Regions from separate parts of the Cellulomonas sp. H30R-01 genome, predicted to be linked through region 3. Evidence: riboswitches for the same ligand, from Rfam matches in the RefSeq annotation. Region 3 holds a riboswitch; each other region holds the start of a gene.

Region 1 (7,228 bases), 270 kb from region 3:
CCGGACGATCTACCACTTCCACACCCGGACCAAGACCGGCCGGGTGCCCCAGCTGCGGGACGCAGCCCCGGACGTCTGGATCGAGCTCTCGGCGGAGGACGCCCAGGCGCGCGACATCGCCGAGGGCGACCGCGTGCGGGTCCGCACGGCGCGCGGGTCGGTCGAGGGTGCGGCGCGCGTGAGCGAGGTCCGGCGCGGCGTCGTGTTCGTCCCGTTCCACTACGGCTACTGGGACACCGAGCCCGGCCACGAGCCCGGCCACGAGCCCGGCGGTGCCGGTCGCGCGGCGAACGAGCTCACGCCGACCGAGTGGGACGCGGTCTCCAAGCAGCCGCTGTTCAAGACCGCCGTGTGCCAGGTCGAGCGCGTCGCCGACGGCGCGGGCACACCTGCGCCCGCCCCGACGACGGGCGCGTCCGCCCCGGTGCGCGTCGGCGTGCGGCCGACCGCCGGCGGGACGCGCGCGGAGGTCCACGAGGAGGTGGCGACGTGAAGCTGGGGCTCGCGCTGCGCGAGGTGCACCGCTCCGAGACCGAGCTCGCGGAGGCGCTGCTGCACCTGTCGGAGCGGCACGCGGTCGTCCACGACGTGCACCTCCTGGCGCGGGACCTCGCCGCGTGGTCGGCGGACCACGTGCGGCAGGTCGCCGAGGCCGCGCACGACCAGGGCGAGGACCTCGACCCGGACCCGGTGCGCGACCCCGGCGTCACGCGGCGCGTCCGCGAACGGCTGTCCGAGGCGCTGGGGCGTGCCCGCGCGCCCGAGCTCGCGCTGCTGTCGGACCTGCGGACCGTGTACGTCCTCGCGCACGGCGTCGCCTCCGACTGGGAGCTCATCGGCCAGGCGGCGCAGGGCGTGCGCGCGCGGGACCTCGTCGACCTGTCGCAGCGCTGCCGTTCGGAGACGATCCGGCAGGCGCGCTGGGCGGACGCGATGCTCAAGGAGTCGGCGACGCAGATCCTCGTGTCCTGACGGCCCGGGACGGAGGTCCGGTCCGCAGCGGTGGCGGCGGTGGCAGCGTCGGACCATGGGACGTGCAGCGCGCCGGTGGGTCGTGGGCCTCTCCGCGTTCACCCTCGTCGGGGTCGTCGCGGGGGTGCAGGGCTTCCTGTCGGGCGCGTTCGCGCCGCTCGTCGACGACCTCGAGCAGGTGCTGCCCCTCACCGGGCCGGTCGTGCCGGCCGTCGCGCTCGCGGTCCTCGTCGGTGTCCCGCAGACGCTCGTGCTCGTGACCGCGCTGCGACGGACGGCGGACGCGCCCGTCGTCGCGGCGGTGGGCGGCGCGGCGCTGACCGGGTGGGTCGCGGTGCAGCTGCCGCTCGTCGGCTGGACGTCGCCCGTGCAGTGGGCGTTCGCCGCCGTCGGCGTGGTCGAGTGCGTCGCCGGGCTGCGGATGCGCGCGGCGCGGGCGGAGACGCCCGGGGGACCGGCGGGGACGACGACGGGGACGGCCCGCACGGACCGTCCCCGTCGGAGCTGACCGGCCGAGCCGGTGCAGCGGTCTACTTGAAGGCGTCCTTGACGTCGTCGACGGCGTCCTTCGCCTTGTCGCCAGCCTGCTTGACGTTCGCGGACGTCTGGTCCGCCTGGCCCTCGGCCTCGAGGCGCTCGTCGCCGGTCGCGCGGCCGGTGCCCTCCTTGACCTTGCCCTTCGCCTCTTCGGCGGCGTGCTCGATCTTGTCGTCCAGACCCATGGGTCTCTCCTCTCGTGCGGGCGGTCGTGGGCGGGGGTGTCAGACGGCGCGACGGCCTCTGCCGACGAGCCAGCCGATGAGGCTGACGACGAGCAGGATGATGCCGATCCACAGCAGGACCTTCGCGGCCTCGACGGCGACGCCGAGGACGATCATCACCACGCCGGCGATGATGAGGATGAGCCACAGAGCCATCTGACTGCCTCTCTCGACCCGGTGGCCGGGGTTGGCCGCCGGACGTCCACGACCGCGTTCTCCAGTCGCAACTCCTTCATGGTCGTGCGACCAGGGGCGCGCCGCACGTCGGGCGGGCCCGTGCGAACGGTGGTACGCGGGGTGAGATGTCCGGACGTCAGCCGCCCGCCTGCGGGGCGGGCGGCTCGACGAGGTAGGTGCCGTGCCCCTCGACCACGAGCCCGTCGACGAAGCGCAGGACCTCGTCGACCACGCCGCCCGACTGGTTGCGGTAGCCGAGGACGAGCACGTCGACTCCCGCGTGCACGCGCTCGACGGAGAACCGCAGGTCAGGGACCTGCCGGAGGCCTTCCGTCCAGTAGGCCCGCAGGGCGTCCTTGCCGTGCACGACCCCCTGCGTCGCGGGCAGGAGCCGGGCGGCGACGGGCGACGTGAACACGACGTCGTCCGCGAAGTGGTCCAGCACGGCCTCGACGTCGTGCGCGTTCCAGGCGGCCACCCAGGCGGCGGCGAAGGCGTGCGGCTCGGGTGCGGACATGCCGGGCAGTGTGGCACCGCGGGGTGCGGATCGTGGACACCGTTGTCCGGCATGTGAGAACCGGGCCCGACGATACTTGACCTATCAGGTCGGGATTTCTAGTGTGCTCGTCACCGGGGTCACGCGACCTCGGGGTCATGAGCTCCAGCACCAAGCCCCGGCTCGCTGGACGGCAACCCTCCCGCGCGGCGGGGTGCCCCGGGTGACGACCAGGCCGTGAGCGCACCGCGCACGGCAACGGCGCGGACGCAGGCCCACGGCCTGCCGTGAGGAGAGAGCGATGAGCGGGCGAGCCCCCGGACGCGCAGCCGTCCTGACGTGTCGCTGTCGCCCCCTGCGCTCCTGTCGCACGCGCTGACACCCGCGCTACCGCCGCACCGACGGTCGGGGGCCGCAGCGCCCCGACCCCGCCGCCCGCCGACGCGGGCTCCCTCGTCCCACCCCACCGCCACGTCCCGGCACGGACGCGCCCTCGGCGCGCCCGCAACCGCCGTGCACCCCAGAGACGGACCCGCACCATGACCGTGACCCCCAGCACCCACCTCGGCCTCGACCTCTCCGACGCCGGCGCGCACCCCGAGGCGTGGCGCGCGACCGGCTCCGAGCCGCACCGCCTGTTCGACCCCGAGCGCCTCGGCCAGCTCGTCGCGACCGCGCAGCGCGCCACGCTCGACTACGTCCTGTTCGACGACGCGTTCGCGCTGCACACCAGCCGCAACACGACGCTGCGCGGCCGGCTCGACGCCGCGCTCGTCTCCGCCCGGCTCGCCCCGCGCAGCTCCGGGATCGGGCTCGTCGCGACCGTCGACACCACGCACACCGAGCCGTTCCACGTCGCCAAGGCGATCCAGACGATCGACCACGTGAGCCGCGGTCGCGCCGCCTGGCAGGTCGGCTGGTCCACGACCGACGAGGTCGCCGCCGCGTTCGGCCGCAAGCCCGCGCAGGACGAGGCCGACGCGGTCGCCGAGGCCGACGAGGCCGTCGACGTCGTGCGCAAGCTCTGGGACAGCTGGGAGGACGACGCCGAGATCCGCGACGTCCCGACCGGCCGGTTCGTCGACCGCGAGAAGATCCACCGCATCGACCACGACGGCGTGCGGTTCGCCGTGCGCGGCTCGTCGATCACGCCGCGCTCGCCGCAGGGCCAGCCGCCCGTCGTCGTGCGCGTCGGGTCCTCGTCGTCGTTCGCGCTCGCCGCGCACCGCGCCGACGTCGTGCGCATCCGCCCCGCCGACCGCGGCGACGCCGCGCGCCAGCGCGCCGAGATCCGGGCCGCTGCGGCCGCCGTCGGGCGCGACCCCGACGAGCTCCGCGTGGTGGCCGACCTGTTCGTGGTCCTCGGCGGGACCGAGCACGCCGCCCGCGAGCGGCTCGCGCTGCTCGACGCGCTGACGGCCCCCGGTCGGCGCACGCACGAGGGTGCCGCGCACGTCGGGACCGCGGCGGACCTCGCCGCGACGATCGAGGACTGGACGACGACCGGCGCGGTCGACGGCTTCACGCTGCGGCCCGCCGCGCTGCACACCGACGTCGACGGCATCGCCGACGAGGTCGTGCCGCTGCTGCGCGCAGCGGGCGTGTTCCGTGAGTCCTACCCGGGCACGACGTTCCGCGACACGCTCGGCCTGGCGCGCCCCGTCAGCCGCTACGCGACCGCGATCGCCTGAGCCGCCGAAATGACGAACCGCCCCCGCAAGCAGATCCACCTCGGCGCGCACTTCCCGGGTGTCAACAGCACCACGGTGTGGACCGAGCCCGACTCCGGCAGCCAGATCGACTTCGCGTCGTTCGAGCACCTCGCCCGCAAGGCCGAGGACGCCCGCCTCGACTTCTTCTTCCTCGCCGAGGGCCTGCGCCTGCGCGAGCACAAGGGGGAGATCTTCGACCTGGACGTCGTCGGCCGCCCGGACACGCTGCCCGTGCTCGCCGCGCTGGCCGCGGTCACCGACCGGCTCGGCCTGGTCGGCACGATCAACACGACCTTCAACGAGCCGTGGGAGATCGCCCGGCAGTTCGCGACGCTCGACGTCCTGTCCGGCGGCCGTGCCGCATGGAACCTCGTGACGTCGTCGGACGCGTTCACCGGCGCGAACTTCCGCCGCGGCGGGTTCCTGCCCTACGCCGAGCGGTACGAGCGGGCCGCCGAGCTCGTCGCGGTCGCCCGCGCGCTGTGGGACTCGTGGGACGACGACGCCGTGCTCGGCGACCGGGCCGCCGGCGCGTTCCTGCGCGACGGGGCCGTGCGCGAGGTCGAGCACGTCGGGACGCACTTCCAGGTGCGCGGCACGTTCCCGACGCCGCGCGGTCCGCAGGGCCACCCGGTGCTGTTCCAGGCGGGCGACTCGGCCGACGGCCGCGACTTCGCGGCGGCGACCGCCGACGTCGTCTTCTCGATGCACTCGACGTTCGAGGACGGTCAGGCGTTCTACCGGGACGTCAAGGGCCGGCTCGCCGCGCTCGGGCGCACCGAGGAGTCCCTCAAGATCCTGCCCGCGACGACCGTCGTGCTCGGCGACACGCTCGCCGACGCCCAGGAGCGGGCCCGGGTGATCCGGCGCCAGCAGGTCTCGGGACCGGGCGCGATCGCGTTCCTCGAGCAGGTGTGGGGCGTCGACCTCACGTCGTACGACCCCGAGGGACCGCTGCCGGACGTCGAGCCCGACGTCGACAACGCCGACATCACGCGCGGGCGCGTCCGGCACGTCAAGGACCCGCGTCCCGTCGTCGCGCAGTGGCGCGCCCGCGCCGAGGCCGACGGGCTCTCGATCCGCGACCTCGTCATCGCCGTCACGACGCGCGGCGGGTTCGTCGGGACGCCCACGCAGGTCGCCGACGCGATCGACCGGGCCGTCCAGGAGGACGCGAGCGACGGCTTCATCCTCGTGCCCCACCTGACGCCGCACGGGCTCGACGACGTGCTCGACCGCGTCGTGCCCCTGCTGCAGGAGCGCGGCTCGTTCCGCACCGAGTACAGCGGCCCGACGCTGCGCGACCACCTCGGTCTCGACCGGCCCGCCCCCGGCCGCACCCGCACCGCCCACCTCGACCAGCAGCCCGTCGGCTGAAGGAGCCCCCCCACGATGACCGACACCGCGATCCGCCCGGCCGACACCGGGACCGCCGCCGCCCGTGACGAGTGGGCCGCCTGGCACACCGAGCGCGAGCGCACGCTCGCGACCCCGCACGGCTGGCTCACGCCCGTCGCGCTGCTCTGGCTGCGCGCGCAGCGCCGCACGCTGCCGGGCGTGCCCGGCCTGTGGTGGGCCGACGACGAGGGCGCGCACGTCCTCGCGGTCGACGACGACGGGCTGGTCGACCCGGCCGACGCGGGCACGACCCTGCGCGGCGAGCGGTCGTGGGAGGTCGTCGAGGACGGCTCGACGGTCGTCGCGCGCTTCCTGCCGGCCGGCCGTGACCCGCTGGCCGCGCCCGACGAGGTCGAGGTCGTGGTCGAGCTGGTCAGGCGGACCGGGCGCTACGCGCTGCGGCTGCGTGACCCGCAGGCCGCGACCCGCGCCCGGTTCACCGGGGTGCCGACGTTCGCCTACGACGAGTCTTGGGTGCTCGACGCGCCCGTGCGCTGGTACGACGCCCCGCAGCGGGTCGTCGTCGGGGCCGCCCAGGCCGGCCTCGTGCACGACGCGACCCTGGTCGGCGAGGTCGACGTCGAGCGCGGCGGCGTCGCACGGACGCTGCGGCTCGTCGGTGCCCCCGGCAAGGAGGGCGTCGCGCTGCTCTTCTCCGACGAGGCCGACGACGTCGCCGGGTGGCGCGTGCTGCACACCGCGCGCCCGGCCGAGGGTTCCGCGACGATCCGGCTCGACCTCAACCGCACGCTCAACCTGCCGTACGCGTTCACGGAGTTCGGCACGTGCCCGTCGCCGGTGCTCGGCAACCACCTGCCGTTCGCCGTCGAGGCGGGGGAGCGCGCGCCGCTCGGGGCACGGCCGTGACGGCGCCCGCCACGGACGCGGTGCTCGAGGTCGTCTCCGTCCCGCTGTCCGACCCGCGCGTGCAGCCGCTGCTCGACGAGCTCGCGACCGAGTACCTCACGCGGTACGCGGAGCTGTTCGGCGAGCGCGACCTGCGCGAGGAGATGGACCGGTACCCGGCGGAGCAGTTCGTGCCGCCGGCGGGCGAGCTCGTGCTGCTGCTGGAGGCGGGCGAGCCCGTCGCGGGCGGTGCGTTCCGGCACCGCACCGAGCCCGAGCTCGGCCCGGTCGAGCTGCTGGAGCGGCCCGCGGCCCGCGACGCCGAGGGGCGTCCTGCGCTGCCGACGGCGGAGCTCAAGCGGATCTGGACGTCGTCGGCGCACCGCCGCCGCGGCCTCGCCCGCCGCGTGCTCGCCGAGCTCGAGCCGCGTGCCGAGGCCGCCGGGTACCGGCGGCTCTACCTGACGACCGGCCCCCGGCAGCCCGAGGCCGCCGCGCTGTACCTCGCGACCGGCTACCGGCCGCTGTTCGACCCGAGCGACCCGCCCACCACGGGACCGCTGCCCTTCGAGAAGTGGCTGTGAGGAGGACCTCGTGAGCACCATCGACCTACGTCACGACGACGTGCAGCGCCGCGTCGCCGACGTCGTCCCGGTCCCCGTCGCCGTCCCCGACGGGGCGCGCGTGCCCGCCGGGACGGGCGCGCGCGACGAGCTCGAGCGCCTGCGGGTCCGGCCCGCGCGCCACCCCGGCCGGTGGGTCGCGACCGCCGCCGTCGCCGTCCTGCTGGCGATGGTCGTCAGCTCGCTGCTGTCGAACGACAAGTGGGGCTGGGACGTCGTCGGGCAGTACCTGACCTGGCCGTC
Region 2 (7,228 bases), 260 kb from region 3:
CGTCTCGTGGGTCGGGCGGCACCGCCCGTCGCTCGAGCACGCCACGACGCTCCCGCGGCCGTTCTCCGGGCCGTTCCGCATCTGGCACGGCTCGGCCACGTCGCGGTTCGCCGTCGAGCTCGCCGCCCGGTGGGGTGACCCGATCGTCTCCGCGAACGCGCTGCAGCCGCGCGAGAGCTACCAGGTGCTCATCGACCACTACCGCGAGCAGTACGCCGCGCACGGGCACCACCCGCGGTACGCGTACGTCGGCTCGGGGTCCGGCGGGCTGTTCCTCGCCGACACCACCGAGGAGGCCGTCGAGCAGTACCGGCCGCTGTACGAGGGGCTCGTCCGCGCGCAGGGCGCACGCCGCCACGACCCCGCGGCCGTCGGGAAGGTGACGAGCTTCCGCACGATCGAGGAGGCCGTCGAGCGCGGACCCGCGCTCGTCGGGTCGCCCGAGCGCGTCGCCGAGAAGATCCTCGACTACCACCGCTCCTACGGGCACGACCTGCAGTCGGTCTCCGTGAACCACCTGCTCGAGCCGTCCCGTCAGGAGGACGTGCTGCGCCGGTTCGCGGAGGAGGTCGTGCCGCTCGTGCAGGCGGAGGTCGGCACGACGCTGTGGTCGGCGGCCGACGAGCGTCGCGCCGCCGGGTTCACCGCCACGTCGTCGGTGCCCCAGCCCGCCTGACGTCCGGACCGGCCGTCCCGTCGCCGTCGGGGGACCCGACGGGACGGCCGCCGATCCCCGTGCGGGCACGGGCTGACGCGACGGCGCCCGGCGCGGGAGCATGCCGACATGACACCTGCTGGTCACCGAGATCTCGGGAGCACCGAGCCGGCCGACGGTCCCGGCGGCGCGACGCCCGTCGCCGACGGCGTCGCGGTCGAGCGCCACGCGTCGTGGCTCGAGCTGTTCTTCGACCTGGTCGCCGTCGCGGGCATCGGCGCGCTCGCGCACCTGCTCGCGCACGAGCGCACCGGCGTCGGCCTCGGCGTCTACGTGCTCGCGTTCGCGGCGTTCTGGCTGGTGTGGGCGTGCTTCACGACCTACGCGGACATCGCCGGGGAGACCACGCGCACGGTCACGATGCTCGCGGGGATGCTCGCGCTCGGCGTCATGACCGCAGCCGTCCCCGGGATCGAGGGCGAGCACCAGCGCGCGTTCGCGGTCGCGTACGTCGTCGGGCGCGTCGTCGCGTCCCGGCCGTGGCGCCGGGCGTCGGTCGTCGTCGACCTCCCGCTCGTCCAGACCGGTGCCGGCGTGCTGCCGTGGGTCGTGTCGTGGTGGGTCGAGGGCCCCGCCGTCTACGCGCTGTGGGCCGTCGGGCTCGCGCTGGACCTCGGTGTGCTGCTCGCGAGCACACGGTCGCGGGTGCTCGCGTCGGCGCAGGCACGCCTCGACCGCGCGATCGCGGCGTGGCAGCGGAGGCGCGACGAGCGCCACGACCGCCGCGGCCACCCGTCGGGCGACCGTGCCGCGGGCGCGCGACGCGCGCGTGGAGCCCGCCCCGACGCGCCGCGCCCCGGTGGTCCACGCGTCGGCCGCGACGGCGAGCGCGGGCCCGGCCGCCGTGAGGTGCCGACGACGCTCCAGGTGCTCGGCGCCGACGTGCCGCACCTCGGCGAGCGCATGAGCCTGTTCGTCCTCATCGTGCTCGGCGAGTCCTTGATCCAGGTGATCGACGGCGCGAGCGAGGCGGAGTGGGGCCGGACGCTCGCCGTCGCGGGCCTGGGCGCGTTCGCGCTGCTCGTCGGCCTGTGGGCCGTGGCCGTGCGGTGGGGGTCGGCGGGCGTCGCGCTCCTGCCACCGGGGTCGCTCGAGCCGCGGCTCGCGTGGGCGGCGCACCTCGTCTCGACGTGCGCGCTCGCCGCGGTCGCCGCGACGCTCGCGCCGTTCGTCGCCGAGCCGCACGCCCTCGTGCCCGACCGCGACCGCTGGTTCGCCGTCGGCGCCTACGCGACGTACGCGCTCGTCGCGGCGAGCATCCACGTGGCCCTTGCCGTGCGGGACGGCCGGGCCGGCGCCGGCCCTGACCAGCGGCGGGCGAGCGCGCAGCGGGCGGTCGCGATCGGCGCGCCCGCGCTCGTCGTCGTCACGCTCGCCGGGGTGCACGTCGCCCCGCCGGCCGTCCGGCTCGTGTGGCTCCTCGCCGGGGGCGTCGTCCTCATGCCCGCGCTGCTCGGCGTCCTGCGGCGCCGGGACGAGCGGCAGCGGGCCCTTGCACCTCACGTGACGTGAGGGCCTAGCGTCGGCGGTGCGGGCGCCGGTGCCCGCGGCACGTCCGCCCGGGAGGATGCGATGACCCAGCTGGTGCCCTACCTGACCGTGCACGACGCCGCGACGGCGATCGACTTCTACGCGACCGCGTTCGGCGCGACGGAGAGCGGCGAGCGGTACACGGAGGACGACGGGCGCGTGGGGTTCGCGGCGCTCGCGATCGACGGCCTGCCCTTCTACCTCTCCGACGAGTACCACGACTACGGCGCCTACGCCCCGGCCACGCTCGGGCACGCGACGGCGGCCGTCGTGCTGGAGGTCGACGACGTGGACGCGGTGTACGCGCGCGCGGTGGCGGCGGGGGCGACGGTCGACCGCGAGCCCGCGGACCAGGGCGACGAGCGGCGCGGCTGGCTCGTGGACCCGTTCGGTCACCGCTGGGCGATCCACTCGCCGCTCTGAACCGCGGCGACACGGGCCGACGGGTCCCGACGAGCGTGAGGCGGGCGGGGTGAGCGAGCAGGCGGACGACGGCGTCGCGCCGGGCGAGGGGACCGGCGGCGCGGGCTGGCGCGTGGGCGACCTGGCCGCGCTCACAGGGCTGACCGTCCGCACGCTGCACCACTACGACGACGTGGGGCTGCTGCGGCCCGACCGGACGGCCGCCGGTCACCGCGTCTACCGGCGGGCGCACCTCGAGCGGCTGTACCGGATCAGCGTGCTGCGGCGGTTCGGGGTGTCGCTCGACGACATCGCGGCGGCGCTCGACGACCCGGGGTGGACGCTCGACGGGGCGCTGCGCACGCACCTCGTCGAGCTGGAGGACCAGGTGCTGCGCATGGAGCGGCTGCTGCACCGGCTCGCGGCGACACGTCCCGACGTCGCCGCCGACGGGGCGGCACGGGGCGACGACGTCGCGGGCGACGTGGACGTGTGCCGCCGGCTGCTGGCCCTCCTGGAGGACACCGCGGTCGCGTCGACCGAGCCGCTGCGGCGCGTCGCGGTCCTCGTGTACGCCGACCTGGAGGCCGCGCACCGGCACCTCGTCGAGGTCTTCGGGCTCGAGCCGGGGCCGGTGCACCGCGACGACGCGGGCACGGTCGTGCACGGCGAGGTCCGGACGGCCGACGGGATCGTCATGCTGCACCGCGTGGCGCCGGAGTGGCGGCTGGTGTCGCCCGCGACGCTCGGTGCCGCGACCGGGATGCTCGTCGTGACGGTGCGGGACGTGGACGCCCACCACGCGGCGGTCGTCGCACGCGGCGGCACGGTGACGTACCCGCCGACGGACCAGCCGTACGGGGTGCGCGAGTACGGGGCGATCGGGCCGGAGGGGGAGCCCTGGTCGTTCTGGTCGCCACTCGGTGGGACCTGATCGTCGCGCCGGGTCTTGCGAACGATGTATCAACGATATATCGTTCACGACGTCGGCATCGCGCTGCACCCCTCCCGGGACACCCGGTCGAGCCGTGCCCCGCATCCCCGCCGGCCCCCACGATCCCGAGGAGCTCGTCCATGCGACACCACCACTTCCACCACCACCCCGCCGGCCCCGACGCGTTCGAGGAGGACGCGGGCGGGCGCCCGTCCGGCCCGCCGTTCGGTCCCGGGTTCGGCCCGGGCTTCGGTCCCGGCTTCGGCCCCGGCGGTCCCGGACCGCGCGGCGGCCGCGGCTTCGGCGGCCACCACGGCGGCCCCCACCCGCGCCACGGCGGACGCCGCGGCGGGCGGGCCGGTCGCGGCGACATCCGCGCGGCCGTCCTCCTGCTGCTCACCGAGCAGCCCATGCACGGCTACCAGCTCATCCAGGAGATCGGCGAGCGGTCCGAGGGTCGCTGGCGGCCGAGCCCGGGCGCCGTCTACCCGGCGCTCGCGATGCTCGAGGACGAGGGTCTCGTCACGCTGTCCGCCGAGGGCGGGCGACGCCTGGCCCGGCTGACCGAGGCGGGCGCGGGCTACGTCGAGCAGAACCGCGAGGCGCTCGGCACCCCGTGGCTCGACGCGGCCGAGCGGCCCGTCCACCCGGGCAAGGCGCTGCGGCCCGCGGTCGAGGCGCTGTCCGCGGCCGCCGTCCAGGTGGCGCGCACCGGCACGCCCGAGCAGGCGACCGCCGCGGTCGCCGTGCTCGACCGAGCCCGTCGTGACCTCTACCTGCTGCTCGCGGGGGAGGGTGCGGCACCGTCCACGGACGAGCCGTCCGCCGACGCCTGACCCGGGCGCCCGGCCTCAGGCCCGTGTGCTCACGAGGCCCCCGACGCGCACGCCGCGTCGGGGGCCTCAGCGCGTCCGGGCGCTGCGGCGCACGCGGACCTGTCTGCGGTTCTGCTCAGCCTGGAGGTGTCGCAGAGGTCCGAGACGGCGCTGGTGCCGACCGCCGTGACCAGCGTCTCGTCGAGACGAAGCGGCCCGTCGACTATCCTGGGCCCTGGTTCACGAGCTGCAGCGTCAAGTACCCGGCTGGCTGCACGGCAACCCTCCTGATCGAGCGGGGTGCCCCGGGGCGAGAACCGGTGGTGCGTCACGGCGGCGCCCACAAGTCGACCGGCGCCCTGGCGCCCGAGGAGGACGCATGACCCCGCAGCCCGTCGCCCGCGCGCTCGTCGCCCGGCCCGTCGGCGCCGCCCGCGAGACTTATCCCGACGTTACCGGTCGGAATTTGACACGTGTCCAGCAGGTTCGCTTCACTGACGCCACTGCCCGGCACACCGTCGCCGGCGCGCGAGGAAGAGGTCGATCGATGGACACCCGCGAGGCCCGCACCATGACCGCCGCCACGGCCGTCATGTGTCGCATGCCCGCGTGTCCGGCGACCCACGGCCAGCTGGTCTGACACCGGCACAGCGCCGCCACCGCCGCACCTGAGCCGCCCGGCGCACGACGCCGCGCGCCTCGACCGACGGCTTCCCGCCGTCCTCGTCCCACCGCCGCACCGGCCCACGGCCACGCGGCCGGCGTCCCACGACGCCTGTCCCTGACCCGCCCGGATCCGTCGGGCACACCGCAAGGAGACACCCCATGTCCGAGAACGTCCCCGTCCTCCCGGCGAAGAACGGCGGCAAGCGCCGCACCGGTCTCGTCGTCGGCGCGGTCGTCGCCGTCGTCGTGCTCGTCGGCGCGCTCGTCTTCGCGTTCACGCGTCCCGACGCCGACGACTCCGCCGCCGGTGACGGCGCGACCGTCGTCCGCCTCGGCACGACCGACGTCGGCCAGCCGCACTGGGAGATCCTCAAGGACCTCGCCGCGGAGGAGGGCATCGACCTCGAGATCGTCGGCTTCTCCGAGTACACGCAGCCGAACCCGGCGCTCACCGAGGACGAGATCGACCTCAACGCGTTCCAGCACATCCTGTATCTGGCCGACCACAACAACAACACCGGCGACGACCTGCAGCCCATCGGCTCGACGCTGATCGTCCCGCTGCCGCTGTACTCGCAGAAGCACACGGACGTCTCCGAGTTCACGAAGGGCGAGCAGGTCGCGATCCCCAACGACGCGACCAACCAGGCGCGCGCGCTGTTCGTGCTCGAGGAGGCCGGCCTGATCGAGTTCACCGGCGAGCCGAAGGTCCCGACGCCGGACGACGTCGACACCGACGCGTCGACCGTCGTCGTGCGCCCTGTCGAGGCGTCGCAGACCGCGGGCCTCATCGGCGACCCCGACGTCGCGGGCGTGATCGTCAACAACAACTTCGCGACGGACGCGGGCTTCGACCTCGACAGCTACGTCTTCGCGGACGACCCGAGCTCGGCCGGGGCGCAGCCGTACATCAACATCATCGCCGCCCGCCCGGACGACGTGGACAACCCGACGTACCAGAAGATCGTCGAGCTGTACCACGACCCGAAGGTGCTCGAGTCGGTCGTCGAGTCGTCGGGCGGCACCGCCACGATCGTCGAGGGCTACGACGCCGCGAAGCTCCAGGACGTCCTGGCGCAGACGCAGGAGAACCTCAAGGCCGCTGGCTGAGCCGTCCGCGCGGTCCGGTCCCCACCACCCCCGGGGACCGGGCCGCGCGGCCGTCGTCCTTCCGTGAAAGGTCCCCCCACGTGACCCCCATCATCGAGTTCCGCGACGTCACCAAGGTGTTCGACGGCCCGAACGGGCCGATCCGCGCCGTCGACGGCGTCGACCTCGCCGTCGAGCAGGGCGAGATCTTCGGCGTCATCGGCTACTCCGGCGCCGGCAAGAGCACGCTCGTGCGGCTCATCAACGGCCTCGAGCGCGTCACGTCGGGGCAGCTGGTCGTCGACGGCGACGACGTCGCGTCGCTGTCCGAGCGCGCGCTCGAGCGCAAGCGCCGCGACATCGGCATGATCTTCCAGCAGTTCAACCTGTTCTCGTCGCGCACCGTCGCCGGGAACGTCGCCTTCCCGCTCAAGGTCGCCGGCTGGCCCAAGGCCGACCGCGACCGGCGCATCGCCGAGCTGCTCGACTTCGTCGGCCTGCTCGACCGCGCGCACTCCTACCCGGACCAGCTGTCCGGCGGGCAGAAGCAGCGCGTCGGCATCGCACGGGCGCTCGCGGCGCAGCCCAAGATCCTGCTCGCCGACGAGTCGACCAGCGCGCTCGACCCGCAGACCACGCAGGACGTCCTGCACCTGCTGCAGAAGGTCAACCGCGAGCTCGGCGTGACGATCGTCGTCATCACGCACGAGCTCGAGGTCGTGCGGTCCATCGCCGACCGCGTCGCCGTCCTGGAGGACGGGCGCGTCGCCGAGCAGGGGAGCGTGTTCGACGTGTTCACGCGCCCGCAGGCGGACGTCACGCAGCGGTTCGTGTCGACCGTCGTGCACGACCGGCCGCGCGGCACCGTCCTCGAGCGGCTCCAGCGCACCCACACCGGGCGGATCGTCACCGTCACCATGACCGACAGCTCGCGGCTCGGGTCGGTGCTCGCGTCGGCCGGGGCGTCGGGCGTCGCGTTCGAGATCGTGTACGGCGGCATCGGCACCCTGCAGGACCAGTCGTTCGGGTCGCTCACGCTCGCGCTCGACGGGCCCGACGCGGCCGTCGACGCGCTCG
Region 3 (7,228 bases):
GTCGCGCAGCGTCGCGCCCGGGCGCGTCGTCGGCGTCGCGCGCGCGACGCGGAGCGCGGGCAGGACGTCACGGACGACCACCGGGAGGTCGACGTCGAGCACGGCCGGCAGCAGCCGGACGCCGTCGACGACGCCGCGCAGCCCGAGCAGCACCTCGACGAGCCCGGCGGCGTCGCCCGTCCAGGCGGTCGGCGCGTCCCACGGCGTGCGTGCGTCGAGCACCGCGCGGCGCTCGGCGGCGGTCCCGTGCGCGCCGTCGAGCGTCACGGCCAGGTCGAGGACGACGAGCGGGGACCCCGCGGCGCGGGCCGCGGCCACGTCGGCGACGTCGCCGACCAGCGCCACGTCGAGCAGGCCGCCGTCGACCGCCGCGTGCCGACCCACGACGACCGGCCGGCCCTGCGGCCCGCGCGGCACGATGAGAGGCCCCTTCACGGTGAACGGCGCGCGCACGCCGTCGGGCGTGGCGCGGGCGCTCGGCCCGGCGGGCAGGCCGTCGCCGCCGCTCGCGAAGTCCACGTAGTGGAGCCGGTCCCGGTCGACGTAGCGGCCCGTGGCGGTGTCGCGGACGACCGCGTCGTCCTCCCACGAGTCCCACAGGTCGCGTGCGACGCGCGCGACGTCATCGGTCTCGTCGCGCAGGTCCTGGCCGTCGGCGACGGGCCGGTCGAGCGCGCGCCGCGCGCCGGGGACCGGCCCGCTGCCGACGAGCCAGCCGGCGCGGCCGAGGCTCGCGTGGTCGAGCGCGGCGACCTGGCTCGCGAGGTGGAACGGCTCGACCACCGCCGGGTGGGCGAGCGGGACCAGTCCCGTGCGGGACGTGAGCGGCGCGACGTACGCGGCGCGGGTCACCGCGTCGAGCCGGCCCGCGACGCCGTCGGGCGACGGCACGAGCGCGTCGTCGAACGTCACGAACGTGACGCCCGCGTTCTCGGCGGCGGCGACCACGTCGCGCAGCCGTCGGGCGCCCAGTGCGTCGGCGGTGGGGCGGGGGTCGACGGTCCAGGCGGCCGGGTGGGCGCCGGGACCGTCGACCTCGAGGGCGAGGTGCAGGGTCATCGCGGGTGGTGCTCCAGTTCTCAGGCGGGGTGGGAGGCGCGTACCGCGTCGACGGCCGCGCCGAGGCGGTCGACGAACGCGAGCAGGGTGTCGGTCGTGTGGTTGCCGTAGGCGAGCCGCAGGTGGTCGGCGAACTCGCGGCGGCCGCCCGACGCGAAGAACTCGCCCTGCTGGTACGTGGCACCGCGCTCGGCGGACTCGGCGTGCAGGCGGACGGGGTCGATCGACGCGTCGGTCAGCCGCGGCCACAGGAAGAAGCCGCCGTCCGGGCGGCGCGTCTCGACGATCCCGGGGAGGCGCTCGTGCAGCGCGTCCACGAGCACGTCGGCGCGCTCGCGGTACAGGTCGCGGGCCCGCGCGAGCGTGGTGTCGAACCAGGCCGGGTCGTGCGTGAGCAGGTCGACCACGATCTGCTGCTCGAGCGTGGAGGTGTGCGAGTCCTGCCGGTTGCGCAGCGTCACGAACGCGCTCGCGAGCTCCTCGGACGCGACGACCCAGCCGAGCCGCAGGCCCGGGCCGAGCGTCTTCGAGAACGTGTTGACGTGCACCACCCGGTCGGACGTCGACAGGATCGTCGAGTCCTCGTCGGCGCCACGGAACCGCAGCTCGCGGTACGGGTTGTCGGCCAGCACGACGAAGCCGTACCGCTCGGCGAGGTCGACGAGCCGCACGCGCTGGTCGGTCGGCAGCGTCCCCTGCGACGGGTTGTGGAAGTCCGGCACGGTGTAGACCGCGACGGGTCGCGCACCCGCGCGCAGCTGCCGCTCCAGGTCGTCGACGTCGAGGCCGTCCGGCCCGACGCGGACGGGCACGGGGCGGCCGTCGGAGAGCTCCAGGGCGCGCAGGAACAGCGGGAAGATCGGGTTGTCGACCGCGACCGCGTCGCCGCGCTCGACGAGCGTGAGCACCGCGAGCGACAGGCCGTGGAACCCGCCGTTCGTCACGATCACCCGCGCCGGGTCGACGCCCTCGCGCGCCGCGATCCAGCCGCGGAGGTCGTCGAGGCCCGCGGACTGCGAGTACTGGAACGCGGCCGGGCCCGAGCGTGCGCCGCGCAGGACGCGCTCGGCGGACGCGAGCAGCGCCTCGACCGGGAGCGCGGTGTCGTCGGGGATCCCGCCGAGCAGCTCGATGTCGCCGGGTCGGCGCCGGCGCAGGCTCGCGTCGCCGAAGCCCTTCGGGGCGCTCAGGGCGCGTGCGAGGGCGGAGAGGGACGCAGGCGCGGTGGGCGCCTCGGTGGCCGCCGGGGCGGTGGTGACGGTGGTGGTCATGACGGACCGGACCTTCCGTGGTTCGACGTCGCACGGCCGGGGCCGCACGGCGTGCTCGGCAGCACCCCACGCGTGCCGCGGGCTGCCGTCCCGCCTGCCGAGCCAGACGGCGGGACTCCTGACGGGCCGCGGACGCTAGGCACGGCTCGCAGGGGAGTCAACGGGTGGACGCGGTCGTCTCAGCCACCGGCGCGCACCGGCGGGAGGCCGAGCTGCTCGCGCAGCGTGCCGGGGGTCCGCGCGGTCCGGAACGCGCCCGCCCGCTGCAGGATCGGCACCACGTCGCGCGCGAACCGGCGCAGGCCCGACGGCATGACGGCGGGCCCGACGAGGAAGCCGTCCGCGGCGCCGGCGTCGAACCACGCGAGCAGCTCGTCGGCGACGTCCTGCGCGGTCCCGACGACCAGACGGTGGCCGCGGGTCGCCGCGGCCACGCGTGCGAGCTCGGCGACGGTGAGCCGGTCCCGCTCGGCGCGCGCGTGCAGCAGCCGTGCGCGGCTGCGGTGCCCGTCGGTGACGGCAGGCGCGAGGTCGAGCGGTGCGTCGGGCGGCAGGTGCGACGTGTCCCAGCCGAGGATCGCCGACAGCCGGGCGCGCGCGTGGTCGTCGTCGATCGCGGCCGTGAGGCGGTCGTGCACGTCCTGCGCCTGGCGGCGCGTGTCGGCCACGACCGTGACGACGCCGGGCAGCACCAGGACGCGCTCGCGGCCGCGGTCGGCGGCGCGCGCCCGCACCTCGTGCGCGAACGCGACCGCGTCACCCAGGTGGTCCTGGGCCGTGAGCACGACGTCCGCGTACCGGGCCGCGAGGGCGAGCCCGGCCTCGGACGACCCACCCTGGAAGAGGACCGGCCGGCCCTGCGGCGAGCGCGACGCGGGCAGCACCCCGCGCACCGCGTGGTGGGCCGAGACGTGCTCGACCCGGCGGACCCGGGACGGGTCGACGTAGCGTCCGGTGCGCCGGTCGCGGACCACCGCGTCGGGCTGCCACGCGTCCCAGAGCGCGACCGCGGCCCGCACCGCGTCGGCGGCCTTCGCGTACCGCTCGGCGTGGTCGGGGAGCCGGTCCGCGCCGAGCGCCGTCGCGGCCTCGCGGCGGAACGACGTGACGACGTTCCAGCCCGCCCGGCCGCCCGACACGTGGTCGAGGCTCGAGAGCTGGCGCGCGAGCTGCACGGGGTCGCTGAAGGTCGTCGAGAAGGAGCCGACGAGACCGATGTGCTCGGTCGCGGCCGCGAGGGCGGCGAGCAGCACCGCGGGCTCGAGCCGCGGATGGAAGCCGGGGGAGACCGGGTCGCCCTGCTCGCCGAGCACGTCCGTGACGAGGAGGAAGTGCAGCAGCGCGTCCTGCGCGGTGAGCGCCGCCGCCCGGTGCTGGGCCAGCGACTCCGTGTCGGTCGCCTGCGTGCTGACGCGCCACGCGCCGCCGTGCTGCCCGGCGACCGTGTGGTAGGCGCCGAGCACCATCTGCCGTCGTGCGGTCATGCCGTCCCCCTCTCGCGAGGGCGTCATGGTGCGGCGGCGCGTCGGCCGATCCAACGGACGGACTGGTGCTCCCGCGATGTGAGACGTCGCCGAGGGGGCGTTGACAGTGCCGCGGCGTGGGCCGACCCTTCCGCGCAGGTCACGAGCCCCGCCGTCTGGCCCGGCAGGCGGGGCAGCAACCCCGGCACGCGGGGTGCTCCCGGGCGCGACCCGGCCCGTCGTCCCGGCGGGCAACGTGCGAACGAACCGGAGCCCCGCATGTCCGTCGACGTCCAGGACACGACCCGCCTCGCCACGCAGCGCTACGGCGGCGCCGCCCCCGACGCCGTCGTGAGCACGCCGGTCGTCGAGCAGCAGCTCGCGCACCGCTCCGTCCGGCGCTACCTGCCCGACGCGGTCGACGACGCGACGCTCACGACCCTGGTCGCCGCCGCGCAGTCCGCCGCGACCAGCTCGAACCTCCAGCTCTGGAGCGTCGTCGCCGTCCGCGACGCCGCCGCCCGCGCCCGCCTCGCGGAGCTCGCCGGCGGACAGGCGCACGTCGTGCAGGCGCCGGTCCTGCTCGTGTGGCTGGTCGACCTCGCGCGCGCCCACGCGGTCGCGGCGAGGCACGAGGCACCGACCGCGGGCGCCGAGTACCTCGAGACGGCGGTCGTCGGGTTCGTCGACGCGGCGCTCGCCGCCCAGAACGCGACGCTCGCGGCGGAGTCGCTGGGCCTCGGCACGGTCTACATCGGCGCGCTGCGCAACCACCCGGCCGAGGTGTCCGCGCTGCTCCGGCTCCCCGCGCACGCCTTCCCGGCGTTCGGGCTCGTCGTGGGTCACCCGGACCCGGCCGAGGGCTCACGCGTCAAGCCGCGGCTGCCGCAGTCCGCGGTGCTGCACCACGAGACGTACGACGAGCGCGCGCACGACGCGGTCGACGACTACGAGCGGCGCATCGGCGCGTTCTACGCCGACGAGGGTCTCGCGCACTCCTGGGTCGAGCGGCTGCTCGCCCGGCTGTCCGGCCCGCACGCGCTCAACGGCCGCGACCGGCTGCGCGAGCACCTGGAGACCCGCGGCTTCCCGCTGCGCTGACCCGTGCGAACCTCGCGGGCCGATCCCGTCCCGCCGACCCCGTCCCGCCGATCCAGTCCCGCTGACTTCCACACCCAGGAGCACGACATGACCAGTCCCACCGCCCCCGCCGAGGACCTCTCGCTCGAGGACGCCGGCGCCCTGGCGCCGCTCGTCACGCCCGCCGACGCCGCCGAGCGCGTGGCCGCCGGCGCGGTCCTCGTCGACGTCCGCAGCGACGCCGGCCGCGCGCGCACGGGGGCGATCCCCGGCGCGACGGTCGTCGACCGGTACGCCGTCGACACCGACTTCGACCTGGCGTCGGCGGCGCACATCGCGCCCGTCGTCTCCCTCGACACACCGATCGTCGTCGTGTGCGGGTCCGTCCGCGGCTCAGGTCCCGTCGCCGCGGAGCTGCGTGCGCGCGGCTTCACGAACGTCGTGCACGTCGAGGGCGGCGCACCCGCGTGGAAGGACGCCGGCCTGCCGGTCGACGAGATCGCCGTCGACCAGGGCCCGGCGTGAGCGCACCCACCACCGACCGGGTCGACGGGACGCGGCAGGTCGGGATCGTCGTGCGCCTCGTCGAGCCGCACGAGCACGACGAGGTCGCGCGCCTGTCCGTCGCCGCCTACGCGCACGACTACGACATCAGCGACACCTACCGGGCGTCGCTGGCCGACGTCGCGGCCCGAGCGGGCGAGCACGAGGTCTGGGTCGCGCAGGACCTCGCGACCGGCAGGCTGGTCGGCACCGTCGCGACGCCGCGCGCCGGCGGGCACATCTCGCCGCTCGGGCAGGACGGCGAGCTCGACTTCCGGCTGCTCGCGGTCGACCCGTCGGCCCGCGGGCGCGGCATCGGGACGCTGCTCACGCGGTTCGTCGTCGACCTGGCCCGCGCGCGCGGCCTGTCGCGCGTCGTCATGAACTCCGGACCCCGGATGACCGGCGCGCACCGCCTCTACGAGCGCCTCGGGTTCGTGCGGGTGCCCGAGCGCGAGACGCGGGTCGTCGACGGCGGGACGCTGCTCGCGTTCAGCCTCGACGTGGGGCCCGTGGGGGAGGGCACCGCGACCGGCGGCCGGGTCGTGGAACCCCGGACCGACGAGGGCGCCCGCGGTCTACCCTGACGGGATGACCGCATCGCTCGAGGCACCCCTGCACGACGCCGCCGAGACGGACGTCGCCGCGCAGGTCCGCGAGGTGGCGCAGCGCGCCAAGGTCGCGTCCCGTGCGCTCGCGACCGCGACCCGCGCCACCAAGGACGCCGCGCTGCACGCGCTCGCCGACGCGCTGGTCGCCGCGACCGCCGAGATCGTGGCCGCGAACGCGCTCGACCTCGACCAGGGCCGCGCCGACGGCATCTCCCCGGGACTCCTCGACCGCCTCGCGCTCACGCCCGACCGAGTCGCCGCGATCGCCGACGCGCTGCGGGAGCTCGCGGCCCTGCCCGACCCCGTCGGCGAGGTGGTGCGCGGCTCGACGCTGCCGAACGGCCTCCGCCTGCGCCAGCTGCGCGTCCCCATGGGTGTCGTCGGCATGATCTACGAGGCCCGCCCGAACGTGACGGTCGACGCCGCCGGCCTCGCGCTCAAGTCCGGCAACGCGGTGATCCTGCGCGGCGGGTCCGCGGCGGCCCACAGCAACGAGGTCATCGTCCGCGTGCTGTCCGACGCGCTGGTCGCGCAGCGGCTCCCGGGCGACCTCGTGCAGTCCATCGACGCGTGGGGCCGTCCCGGTGCCGTCGCGCTCATGCACGCCCGCGGGCTCGTCGACGTGCTCGTGCCGCGCGGGGGAGCGGACCTCATCGCGACCGTCGTGCGCGAGTCCACCGTGCCCGTGATCGAGACCGGCGTCGGCAACGTGCACGTCTACGTCGACGAGAGCGCCGACCTGTCCGTCGCGCTGCCGATCCTGCTCAACGCCAAGACCCAGCGCGTCGGCGTCTGCAACGCCGCGGAGACGCTGCTCGTGCACGAGGGCGTGGCCGACGAGTTCCTGCCCGTCGCGCTGGCGGCGCTCGCGGACGCCGGCGTGACGATCCACGGCGACGAGACGACGCTGCGGCTCGCGCCGGAGGAGGTGTCCGTCGTCGCCGCGACCGACGAGGACTGGGCGAAGGAGTACCTGTCGCTCGACCTCGCGGTCCGCGTCGTCGACGACCTCGACGAGGCGCTCGACCACATCCGCACGTGGAGCTCGGGGCACACCGAGGCGATCGTCACGGGCGACCTGGCCGCGTCCGAGCGGTTCGTCGCCGAGGTCGACTCCGCGGCCGTCATGGTCAACGCCTCGACGCGGTTCACCGACGGCGGACAGCTCGGCCTGGGCGCCGAGATCGGCATCTCCACCCAG
Region 4 (7,228 bases), 890 kb from region 3:
AGCGCGACGGCGAGCGCGGCCGCGGCGGGGACGGCCCACCCGTCGCGCACGAAGTCGCCGAGGACCGTCAGGCCGACGACGCCGGGGACCACGACCTCGATGACCGAGACGATCGCGGCGGCCGTCCCGACGGACCCACGCTCGAGCGCGCGGAGGTACGCGAGGGCGCCCGCGACGCCGCCGACGACGATCGGGATCGCGAGCGGCTGCAGGACGGTGTCGAGCAGGTCGCCGTCGGCGTGCGCGGCGCGCGCCCCGATCGCGGCGATCGAGTAGCCGAGGCCGCCCAGGACGGCGAGCAGCACGGGAGGTCCGGACCGGTAGACCGCGAGGGTGGCGACCGCGACGACGCCTGCGGCGGCGATCGTCAGGCCGACGAACCCGTCGGGCGGGTGGACCGCGGGCTGCTCACCCCCGGCGGCGGCGACCACGACGAGCGCGGCGACGACCGCGACGACGGCGGCGACGTCGAGCCGGCGCATCGTCGCGTGCAGGACGACCCGCGCGAGCAGCACGACGACCACGAGGGACGCCGCGATCACGGCCTGCACGACGAACAGCGGCAGGTGGTCGAGCGCCGCCAGGGAGAGCAGCCAGGCAAGGCCGTCGAGGACGAACGCCGCGACGACGAGCGGCTGCAGGACGGCGCCGAGCCCGCGCGCCCGGCGAGCGCCGACCGCCTGCATGATCGTGCTGACGCCGTAGCCGACCGACGACGCGATCGCGGCGAGCAGGGACCCGATCACGCCCGCCGCCTCGCGCGCGGTCCGGACGCGCGCCCGCCGGTCACGTCGGCTGTCCCACGTTGCCGAGGAAGCGCCCGATCACCGGGATCTCGGTGACCCCCTCCGCACCGGCCATGACGACGGCCTGCGTCGCGACGTACTCGACCGAGTCGAGGATCGTGTAGCGCGGCACCCAGCCCGGGTCGAACTTCTCGTTGAACTGCCCGAGCGTCGCCATCTGCGTGCCCTGCGAGAGCCGCTGCAGGACCGGTCGCGTGAGCTGGTCGAGGCGCGAGCCGCCGCCCTCCTCGTTCTCGAGGACCTCGCGCAGCACCGCGAAGTTGAGCCCCAGGCCGGTGTGGCCGCGCGCCTTGAGCTCACCGATGGTGTGCACGATGTTCGTGTCGATCAGCCCGTTGGGCAGGCCGTCGACGTCGAGGCGGCGGCGCATGACGTCGAGGGACCAGCCGCCGATCGCGGGCGCGGGCACCCACTGGCAGAACGCGTCGACACGCCCCGCGGGCGTCTGCGTCACCGACATGAGCAGCCCGGTGTCCGCCGGGTCGAACAGTCGCGACAGGGTCATCGAGAAGCCGCGCTCGGTCTCGCCGCGACGCGACTCATCGCTCATCGCCTCGATCTGCGCGCGCAGGTGCGGCTCCATCGCCGCCGGGTCGTGGAACGTCGTCGTGTACCCCGCGCGCTCGACGCGTCCGACGGCCTGCCGCAGCGACTTGTGCGACCCGCCCGCGGTCGTGAACGTCGTGCAGTCGACGATCGCCTCGTCGCCCAGGTAGACGACGCGCAGACCCGCGGCCTCGTAGACGCCGAGCCAGTCCTGCCCCGCGCCGATCACGGCGACGGACCAGCCGTAGTCCTCGGTGTAGTCGAGGAACTCCGCCCACGTCTGCTCGCGCTCCTCGGGCGGCCCGATCGGGTCGGGCGACACGAGCGCGACACCGCCGCGCACCGAGTGCGCGACCACCGAGCGCCCGACGAAGAACCAGTCCTTGTCGTCGCGCAGCGCGAAGTAGTCGAGCGTGCCCGTGCCCCACCGCTGCACGATCGCGCGGGCGCGCTCGCGCTCGTCGGCGTGGTCCGCCGCGCTGAGCCGCCGCGGGCGTCGCGGCGACGTGAGCGTCCACAGCAGCGTCAGCAGGAACGCGAGCTCGAGCACGAACTCGACCGGGCTGAGGATGCGCGCGAGCCGCTCGATCTCGTCCGTGCCCGGGTCCCGTACCAGCACCCACACGACGAGCCCGACCGTCGTGACCACGACGAAGACCACCGCGAAGACCACGAGCAGCACCGCACGCCGCACGTCCCGCCGGTTCGGCAGGACCGGGAAGCACGCGCCCTGCGTCGCCAGCCACACGGTGCCGACGACGACGGCGGCCGCGGCGAGCACGTCCGGACCGCGCACGAGGTGCAGCACCGCCGACGCGACGAGCAGCCCGAGCGTGAGGATCCAGGACAGCCGGTGGCCGCGCCGCAGCCCGCGGGCGGTGAACAGCAGGACGATCGACACGGTGATGAGCGCCGGGCGGGCCGACGCCGCGCCGGCGTCGGGGACGATGTCGTCGAACAGCGCCAGGTCGCGCCAGACCCCGCGCAGCAGGCTCGAGACGAGCCCGACCACGGCCAGGACCCAGACGGCCCGCGACGCGAGCACGCGCACGTGGACACGACGCCGCTGCTCGTCGAGGGCGGATCGGTCGACTCGCGGGAGGAGCACGCTGCCCGGCATGCGCCCCAGTCTGCCGGGGGTGACCGTCGGCGCACCCCTCGCGCGGGGTGATCCGTCCGTCGTGCGGCGTCAGACGTCCGGCGTCGTCCCCGCCAGCCGCGCGAGCAGGCCGGCGCGGACCGCGGGCCACTCGTCGGGCAGGATCGAGAAGTACGCGGAGTCGCCGCGCGTGCCGTCGGGGGCGAGGCGGTGGCTGCGCAGCACCCCCTCGGGAACCGCGCCGAGCCGACGGATCGCGCCGACCGAGCGCGTGTTGCGGGTGTCGGCACGGAACGCGACGCGCTGCATGCCCCACGTCTCGAACGCGTGCGTGAGCATCAGCAGCTTGCAGGCCGGGTTGTTCGACGTCCCCCACCAGCGCGGCGCGTAGTAGGTGTGCCCGATCTCGACGCGCAGGACGTGGAGGTCCAGGTCGTAGAACGACGTGCTGCCCCGCACCTCGCCCGTCGCCGCGTCCAGCACGCCGAACGCGACCCGCCCGGGCGTCGCCCGCGCGCGGTCCACCTCAGCACGCCAGCCGTCGAGCCCGGCGGGCAGCGGGGACGACATGCCCGCCCACACCCGGTCGTCGACGAAAGCGGCGAGCGCCTCCGCGTGGGTGTCGTCGAGCGGGACGAGCCGAGCACCGTGGCCTTCGAGCGTGACGTCGTGGAGCACAGCGGAAGCCTCGCACGGTCTGGCAGGGTGGCGACCATGGTCTTCTTGGAGCGCGACGGCGACCTGGACGCCCTCGACCTGGTCGGCGAGGACCTCGACGGGCAGGACGGGTCCCACTCCCGGATCCTCGAGTGCACCTTCACGGACTGCTCGCTCGACGGTGCGCGCCTGGACGGCACGCGCGCGTCGGACACCGCCTGGACGCGCGTGCGGGCCGGGTCGCTGTCCGCGGTGTCGACGACCTGGCTCGACTGCCGGTGGGAGGGCGCGCGGCTCGGTGCGGTCGAGGCGCACGGGTCGGAGTGGACCCGCGTCGAGCTGCACGGGGGCAAGGTCGACTACCTCAACCTGCGCGACGCGACGCTCACCGACGTGCGGCTGGTCGGCGTCATGGTCGACGAGCTCGACCTGGCCCGGGTGAAGGCGCGCAAGGTCGTCCTCGACGACTGCCGTGTCCGGCGTCTCGACGTGTCCGGCGCGCGGCTCGAGGACGTCGACCTGCGCGGAGTCGTCGGGCTCGAGCGCATCGACGGCCTCGACGGGCTGCGCGGCGCGCGCATCACGCAGGACCAGCTGCTCGACCTCGCCCCGCTCGTCGCCGAGCACCTGGGCATCGTCGTCGGCTGATCACGCGCCCGTCCCCCGCGGGCCGGGCCCCCTCGGCGCGCGCGACCGACGCGGCCTGACGACGAGCGGGCGCCGAGCCGTCGCGGGCGAGTCAGTCGTCGAGGGCCGGACCGCAGGCGGCGGCCGCGGTGGCGGCGAGGGCGTCGAGGCCGTGCACCTGCACGAGCGGGCGGGTGTCGTCGACGACGGTCCAGCAGGCGTCGACGACGTCGTACCGGGCGGTCGGGCCGTCGGCGAGGTAGCGGCGCAGCGCGTCGACGAGGCGGTCGACGGCCTCGCTCGTCGTGCCGACGCCGACGGACGCGCGGATCGCGCCGCCGGACGCGCCGAGGTGCGCGAGCAGCGGGTGCGCGCAGAACCGGCCGTCGCGGACGCCGATGCCGTGCTCGGCGGACAGGTAGGCGGCGACGAGGCCCGGGTCGTGGCCGGGGACCGTGAACGTGAGGACGCCGACGGGGTCGGCGGAGTCGGGCCAGATGCGCGCGACCTCGACGCCGTCGATCGTGCCCAGGCCGTCGACCAGGCGGGCGCGGAGCGCCTCCTCGTGCGCGAGCAGCGCGCCGGCGGGCAGGGCGGCGAGCCGGTCGCACGCCTCCGCGAGCGCGATCGCGCCGATGACGTTGGGCGACCCGGCCTCGTGCCGCGCGGGGGCGGGCTGCCAGACGGTCCGGTCGGCGCGCACGTCGCGCACGGCGCCGCCACCGGCCAGGTAGGGCGTGCCGGTGTCGAGCCAGTCGCGGCGACCGACGAGCGCGCCCGCGCCGAAGGGCGCGTACGTCTTGTGGCCGGAGAACGCGACGTAGTCGGCGCCGGTGCGGGCGAGCGAGAAGCCGCGGTGCGGGACGAGCTGCGCGCCGTCGACCGCCACGCGCGTGCCCTCGGCGTGCGCGAGCGCGACGACCTCCTCGATCGGCAGGGACTCGCCGGTCACGTTGGACGCGCCCGTGATCGTGAGCAGCGCGTACGGCTGGGTCGCGAGCTCGGCGCGCAGGGCGTCGAGGGTCTCGGCGACCGTCCGCGCGATCGGCAGGATCGTCGTGGTGTTGCCGTGCCGCTGCGACGACTGCACCCACGGCAGCAGGTTGGCGTGGTGCTCGACGTCGAGGACGAGGACCTTGCCACCGGCGGGGACGACACCCGCGAGCAGGTTGAGCGAGTCGGTCGTGTTGCGGGTGATGATCGCGACGTCGTCGGGGCGCGCGTCGACGAACCGCGCGATGCTCTGCCGGGACGACTCGTAGAGGGCCGTCGACACCTGCGACAGGTACCCCGCGCCGCGGTGCACGGACGCGTACAGCGGCAGGACCTCGGTGACGCGCGCGGCGACGGACTCGAGCGCGGGGGCGCTCGCGGCGTAGTCGAGGTTGGCGTAGACCCGCTGGGTGCCGTCGACGAGCGGGACGGTGGTGTCGCCACCGACGACGGGGAGGAGCGCAGCGACGGGCTCGCGGGTCGACACCGGGGCGCCGACCTCGGCACAGGACGTGGTCTCGGCGATGACGGACATGGTGCTCCTCACGGGTCCGTGGGACCCGGCACCGACGGCCAGCCCCGCGCTTGCCGTCCGCCGGTCGGCGGTCGGCCTGGTCGTCACCCGGGGCACCCCACCGCGGAGGAGGGTTGCCGGCCAGCGAGCCGGGGCTTCGCGCTGGCGCTCATGACCTGACGACGAGGGTTCCGCCGGGCGCCGGGGTGTGTCAACGGGAGGCCTCCGGCGTCTCGGATGGCGGGACGGCTTGTCCACTCCTTGGCGCGGCGGCCGTCGGCGCGCGTAGCATCGCCGCAACCATCCAGAGCGGCCGAGAGATCTGGCTCGACGACGCCGCAGCAACCCCCCGGTCCGCCGGGCGAGGGTGCTACCGCCAGGACCGATGGAGGATCGCGATGCCGTACGCCGGTGACCTGACCCCGCAGCAGGCGTGGGACCTGCTCACGAACGACGAGCGCGCGCTGCTCGTCGACGTGCGCACCGACGCCGAGTGGCGTCTGATCGGCGTCCCTGACGCCACCGGGATCGGCGGCCGTGCCGCGCTCGTCGAGTGGACGACCCCGCAGGGCCTCAACCCGCGATTCGTCGACGAGCTCGCCGAGGCCGGCCTGACGCCCGGCGACGAGCGGCCCGTCGTCTTCCTGTGCCGCTCCGGGGTCCGCTCGGTCGCCGCCGCGCAAGCCGCGACCGCCGCCGGGTTCGGCCCGGCCTACAACGTGCTGCGAGGGTTCGAGGGCGACGTCGGCCCCGACGGTCAGCGCGGGCACGTCGGGTGGCGTGCCGAGGGTCTGCCGTGGACGACGCTGTGACCGCCGACCGCGTGCCGGGCCGCGTGCCCGGTCCCGGCGACTGGGACGACCGCTCCGTCGACCGCTCGACGCTGCGGCCCGACACGCTCGCCGTCCGCGGCGGGCTCGTGCGGTCCGAGTTCCAGGAGATGTCCGAGGGCCTCTTCCTCACCCAGGGGTACGTGTACGACTCCGCCGCGCAGGCCGAGTCCGCGTTCGCGGGCGACGTCGACCGGTTCCTCTACTCCCGCTACTCCAACCCGACGGTGTCGACGTTCGAGGAGCGCCTGCGCCTGCTCGACGGCGCCGAGGCCGCCTACGCGACCGCGACCGGCATGTCCGCCGTCTTCACCGCCCTGGCCGCGCTCGTGCAGCAGGGCTCGCGCATCGTGTCCGCCCGCGCGCTCTTCGGGTCGAGCGTCGTGATCTTCGACGAGATCCTCGCGAAGTGGGGCGTGCGCACCGACTACGTCGACGGGCACGTCCTGTCGCAGTGGGAGGAGGCGCTCTCGACGCCCGCCGACGTCGTGTTCTTCGAGACGCCGTCCAACCCCATGCAGGACCTCGTCGACATCGCCGCCGTGTCCCGGCTCGCGCACGCCGCCGGTGCGACCGTCGTCGTCGACAACGTCTTCGCGACGCCCGTCCTGTCCCGGCCGCTCGACCTCGGCGCCGACGTCGTCGTCTACTCCGCGACCAAGCACATCGACGGCCAGGGCCGCGTGCTCGGCGGCGCGATCCTCGGCTCGACCGAGTACGTCCGCGGGCCCGTCCAGACCCTCATCCGCAACACCGGCCCGTCGCTGTCCCCGTTCAACGCGTGGGTGCTGCTCAAGGGCCTCGAGACGATGTCGCTGCGCGTGCGCCACCAGGCCGCGTCCGCCCTGACGCTCTCCGGCTGGCTCGAGCAGCACCCCGCGATCGCGTCCGTCCGCTACCCGTTCCTGCCGTCGCACCCGCAGCACGACCTCGCGCGCGCGCAGCAGACCGGCGGCGGCACGGTCGTCACGCTCAACCTGCGCGTCCCCGAGGGCGCGACGCCCGACGTCGCGAAGAAGACGACGTTCGCGTTCCTCGACGCGCTGCGGATCATCGACCTGTCGAACAACCTCGGCGACACCAAGTCGATCGTCACGCACCCCGCCACGACGACGCACCGCAAGCTCGGACCCGAGGGCCGCGCCGCCGTCGGGAT

What was found. Region 3 has a riboswitch for S-adenosylmethionine ahead of GXP71_RS09225 (nitroreductase family protein). Riboswitches for the same ligand answer to the same signal wherever they lie in the genome.
Region 1: it holds a riboswitch for S-adenosylmethionine, as region 3 does, so the genes downstream of both, GXP71_RS10405 (LLM class flavin-dependent oxidoreductase) here and GXP71_RS09225 (nitroreductase family protein) in region 3, are expected to answer to the same signal.
Region 2: it holds a riboswitch for S-adenosylmethionine, as region 3 does, so the genes downstream of both, GXP71_RS10330 (hypothetical protein) here and GXP71_RS09225 (nitroreductase family protein) in region 3, are expected to answer to the same signal.
Region 4: it holds a riboswitch for S-adenosylmethionine, as region 3 does, so the genes downstream of both, GXP71_RS13255 (aminotransferase class V-fold PLP-dependent enzyme) here and GXP71_RS09225 (nitroreductase family protein) in region 3, are expected to answer to the same signal.

The regions. Positions count from the first base shown of each region.
Region 1 is NZ_CP048210.1:2,333,526-2,340,753, reverse strand. Features, by position in the region: gene GXP71_RS10435 (molybdopterin oxidoreductase family protein) at 1-493, shown strand, start outside; gene GXP71_RS10430 (hypothetical protein) at 490-972, shown strand; gene GXP71_RS10425 (hypothetical protein) at 1,028-1,480, shown strand; gene GXP71_RS10420 (CsbD family protein) at 1,503-1,694, opposite strand; gene GXP71_RS10415 (DUF4175 domain-containing protein) at 1,734-1,889, opposite strand; gene GXP71_RS10410 (nuclear transport factor 2 family protein) at 2,047-2,427, opposite strand; SAM riboswitch class IV at 2,561-2,674, shown strand; gene GXP71_RS10405 (LLM class flavin-dependent oxidoreductase) at 2,946-4,097, shown strand; gene GXP71_RS10400 (NtaA/DmoA family FMN-dependent monooxygenase) at 4,107-5,495, shown strand; gene GXP71_RS10395 (DUF1684 domain-containing protein) at 5,511-6,383, shown strand; gene GXP71_RS10390 (GNAT family N-acetyltransferase) at 6,380-6,946, shown strand; gene GXP71_RS10385 (amino acid ABC transporter permease) at 6,957-7,228, shown strand, end outside.
Region 2 is NZ_CP048210.1:2,319,142-2,326,369, reverse strand. Features, by position in the region: gene GXP71_RS10355 (LLM class flavin-dependent oxidoreductase) at 1-676, shown strand, start outside; gene GXP71_RS10350 (low temperature requirement protein A) at 785-2,227, shown strand; gene GXP71_RS10345 (VOC family protein) at 2,288-2,668, shown strand; gene GXP71_RS10340 (MerR family transcriptional regulator) at 2,718-3,581, shown strand; gene GXP71_RS10335 (PadR family transcriptional regulator) at 3,722-4,417, shown strand; SAM riboswitch class IV at 4,635-4,749, shown strand; gene GXP71_RS10330 (hypothetical protein) at 4,776-5,036, shown strand; gene GXP71_RS10325 (MetQ/NlpA family ABC transporter substrate-binding protein) at 5,222-6,172, shown strand; gene GXP71_RS10320 (methionine ABC transporter ATP-binding protein) at 6,253-7,228, shown strand, end outside.
Region 3 is NZ_CP048210.1:2,063,891-2,071,118, reverse strand. Features, by position in the region: gene GXP71_RS09240 (LLM class flavin-dependent oxidoreductase) at 1-1,059, opposite strand, end outside; gene GXP71_RS09235 (PLP-dependent aminotransferase family protein) at 1,080-2,330, opposite strand; gene GXP71_RS09230 (NtaA/DmoA family FMN-dependent monooxygenase) at 2,510-3,814, opposite strand; SAM riboswitch class IV at 3,952-4,057, shown strand; gene GXP71_RS09225 (nitroreductase family protein) at 4,073-4,894, shown strand; gene GXP71_RS09220 (rhodanese-like domain-containing protein) at 4,982-5,398, shown strand; gene GXP71_RS09215 (GNAT family N-acetyltransferase) at 5,395-6,003, shown strand; gene GXP71_RS09210 (glutamate-5-semialdehyde dehydrogenase) at 6,008-7,228, shown strand, end outside.
Region 4 is NZ_CP048210.1:2,956,962-2,964,189, forward strand. Features, by position in the region: gene GXP71_RS13235 (hypothetical protein) at 1-746, opposite strand, end outside; gene GXP71_RS13240 (bifunctional lysylphosphatidylglycerol flippase/synthetase MprF) at 787-2,472, opposite strand; gene GXP71_RS13245 (GNAT family N-acetyltransferase) at 2,542-3,129, opposite strand; gene GXP71_RS13250 (pentapeptide repeat-containing protein) at 3,166-3,756, shown strand; gene GXP71_RS13255 (aminotransferase class V-fold PLP-dependent enzyme) at 3,848-5,263, opposite strand; SAM riboswitch class IV at 5,305-5,419, opposite strand; SAM riboswitch class I at 5,540-5,634, shown strand; gene GXP71_RS13260 (rhodanese-like domain-containing protein) at 5,641-6,054, shown strand; gene GXP71_RS13265 (O-succinylhomoserine sulfhydrylase) at 6,078-7,228, shown strand, end outside.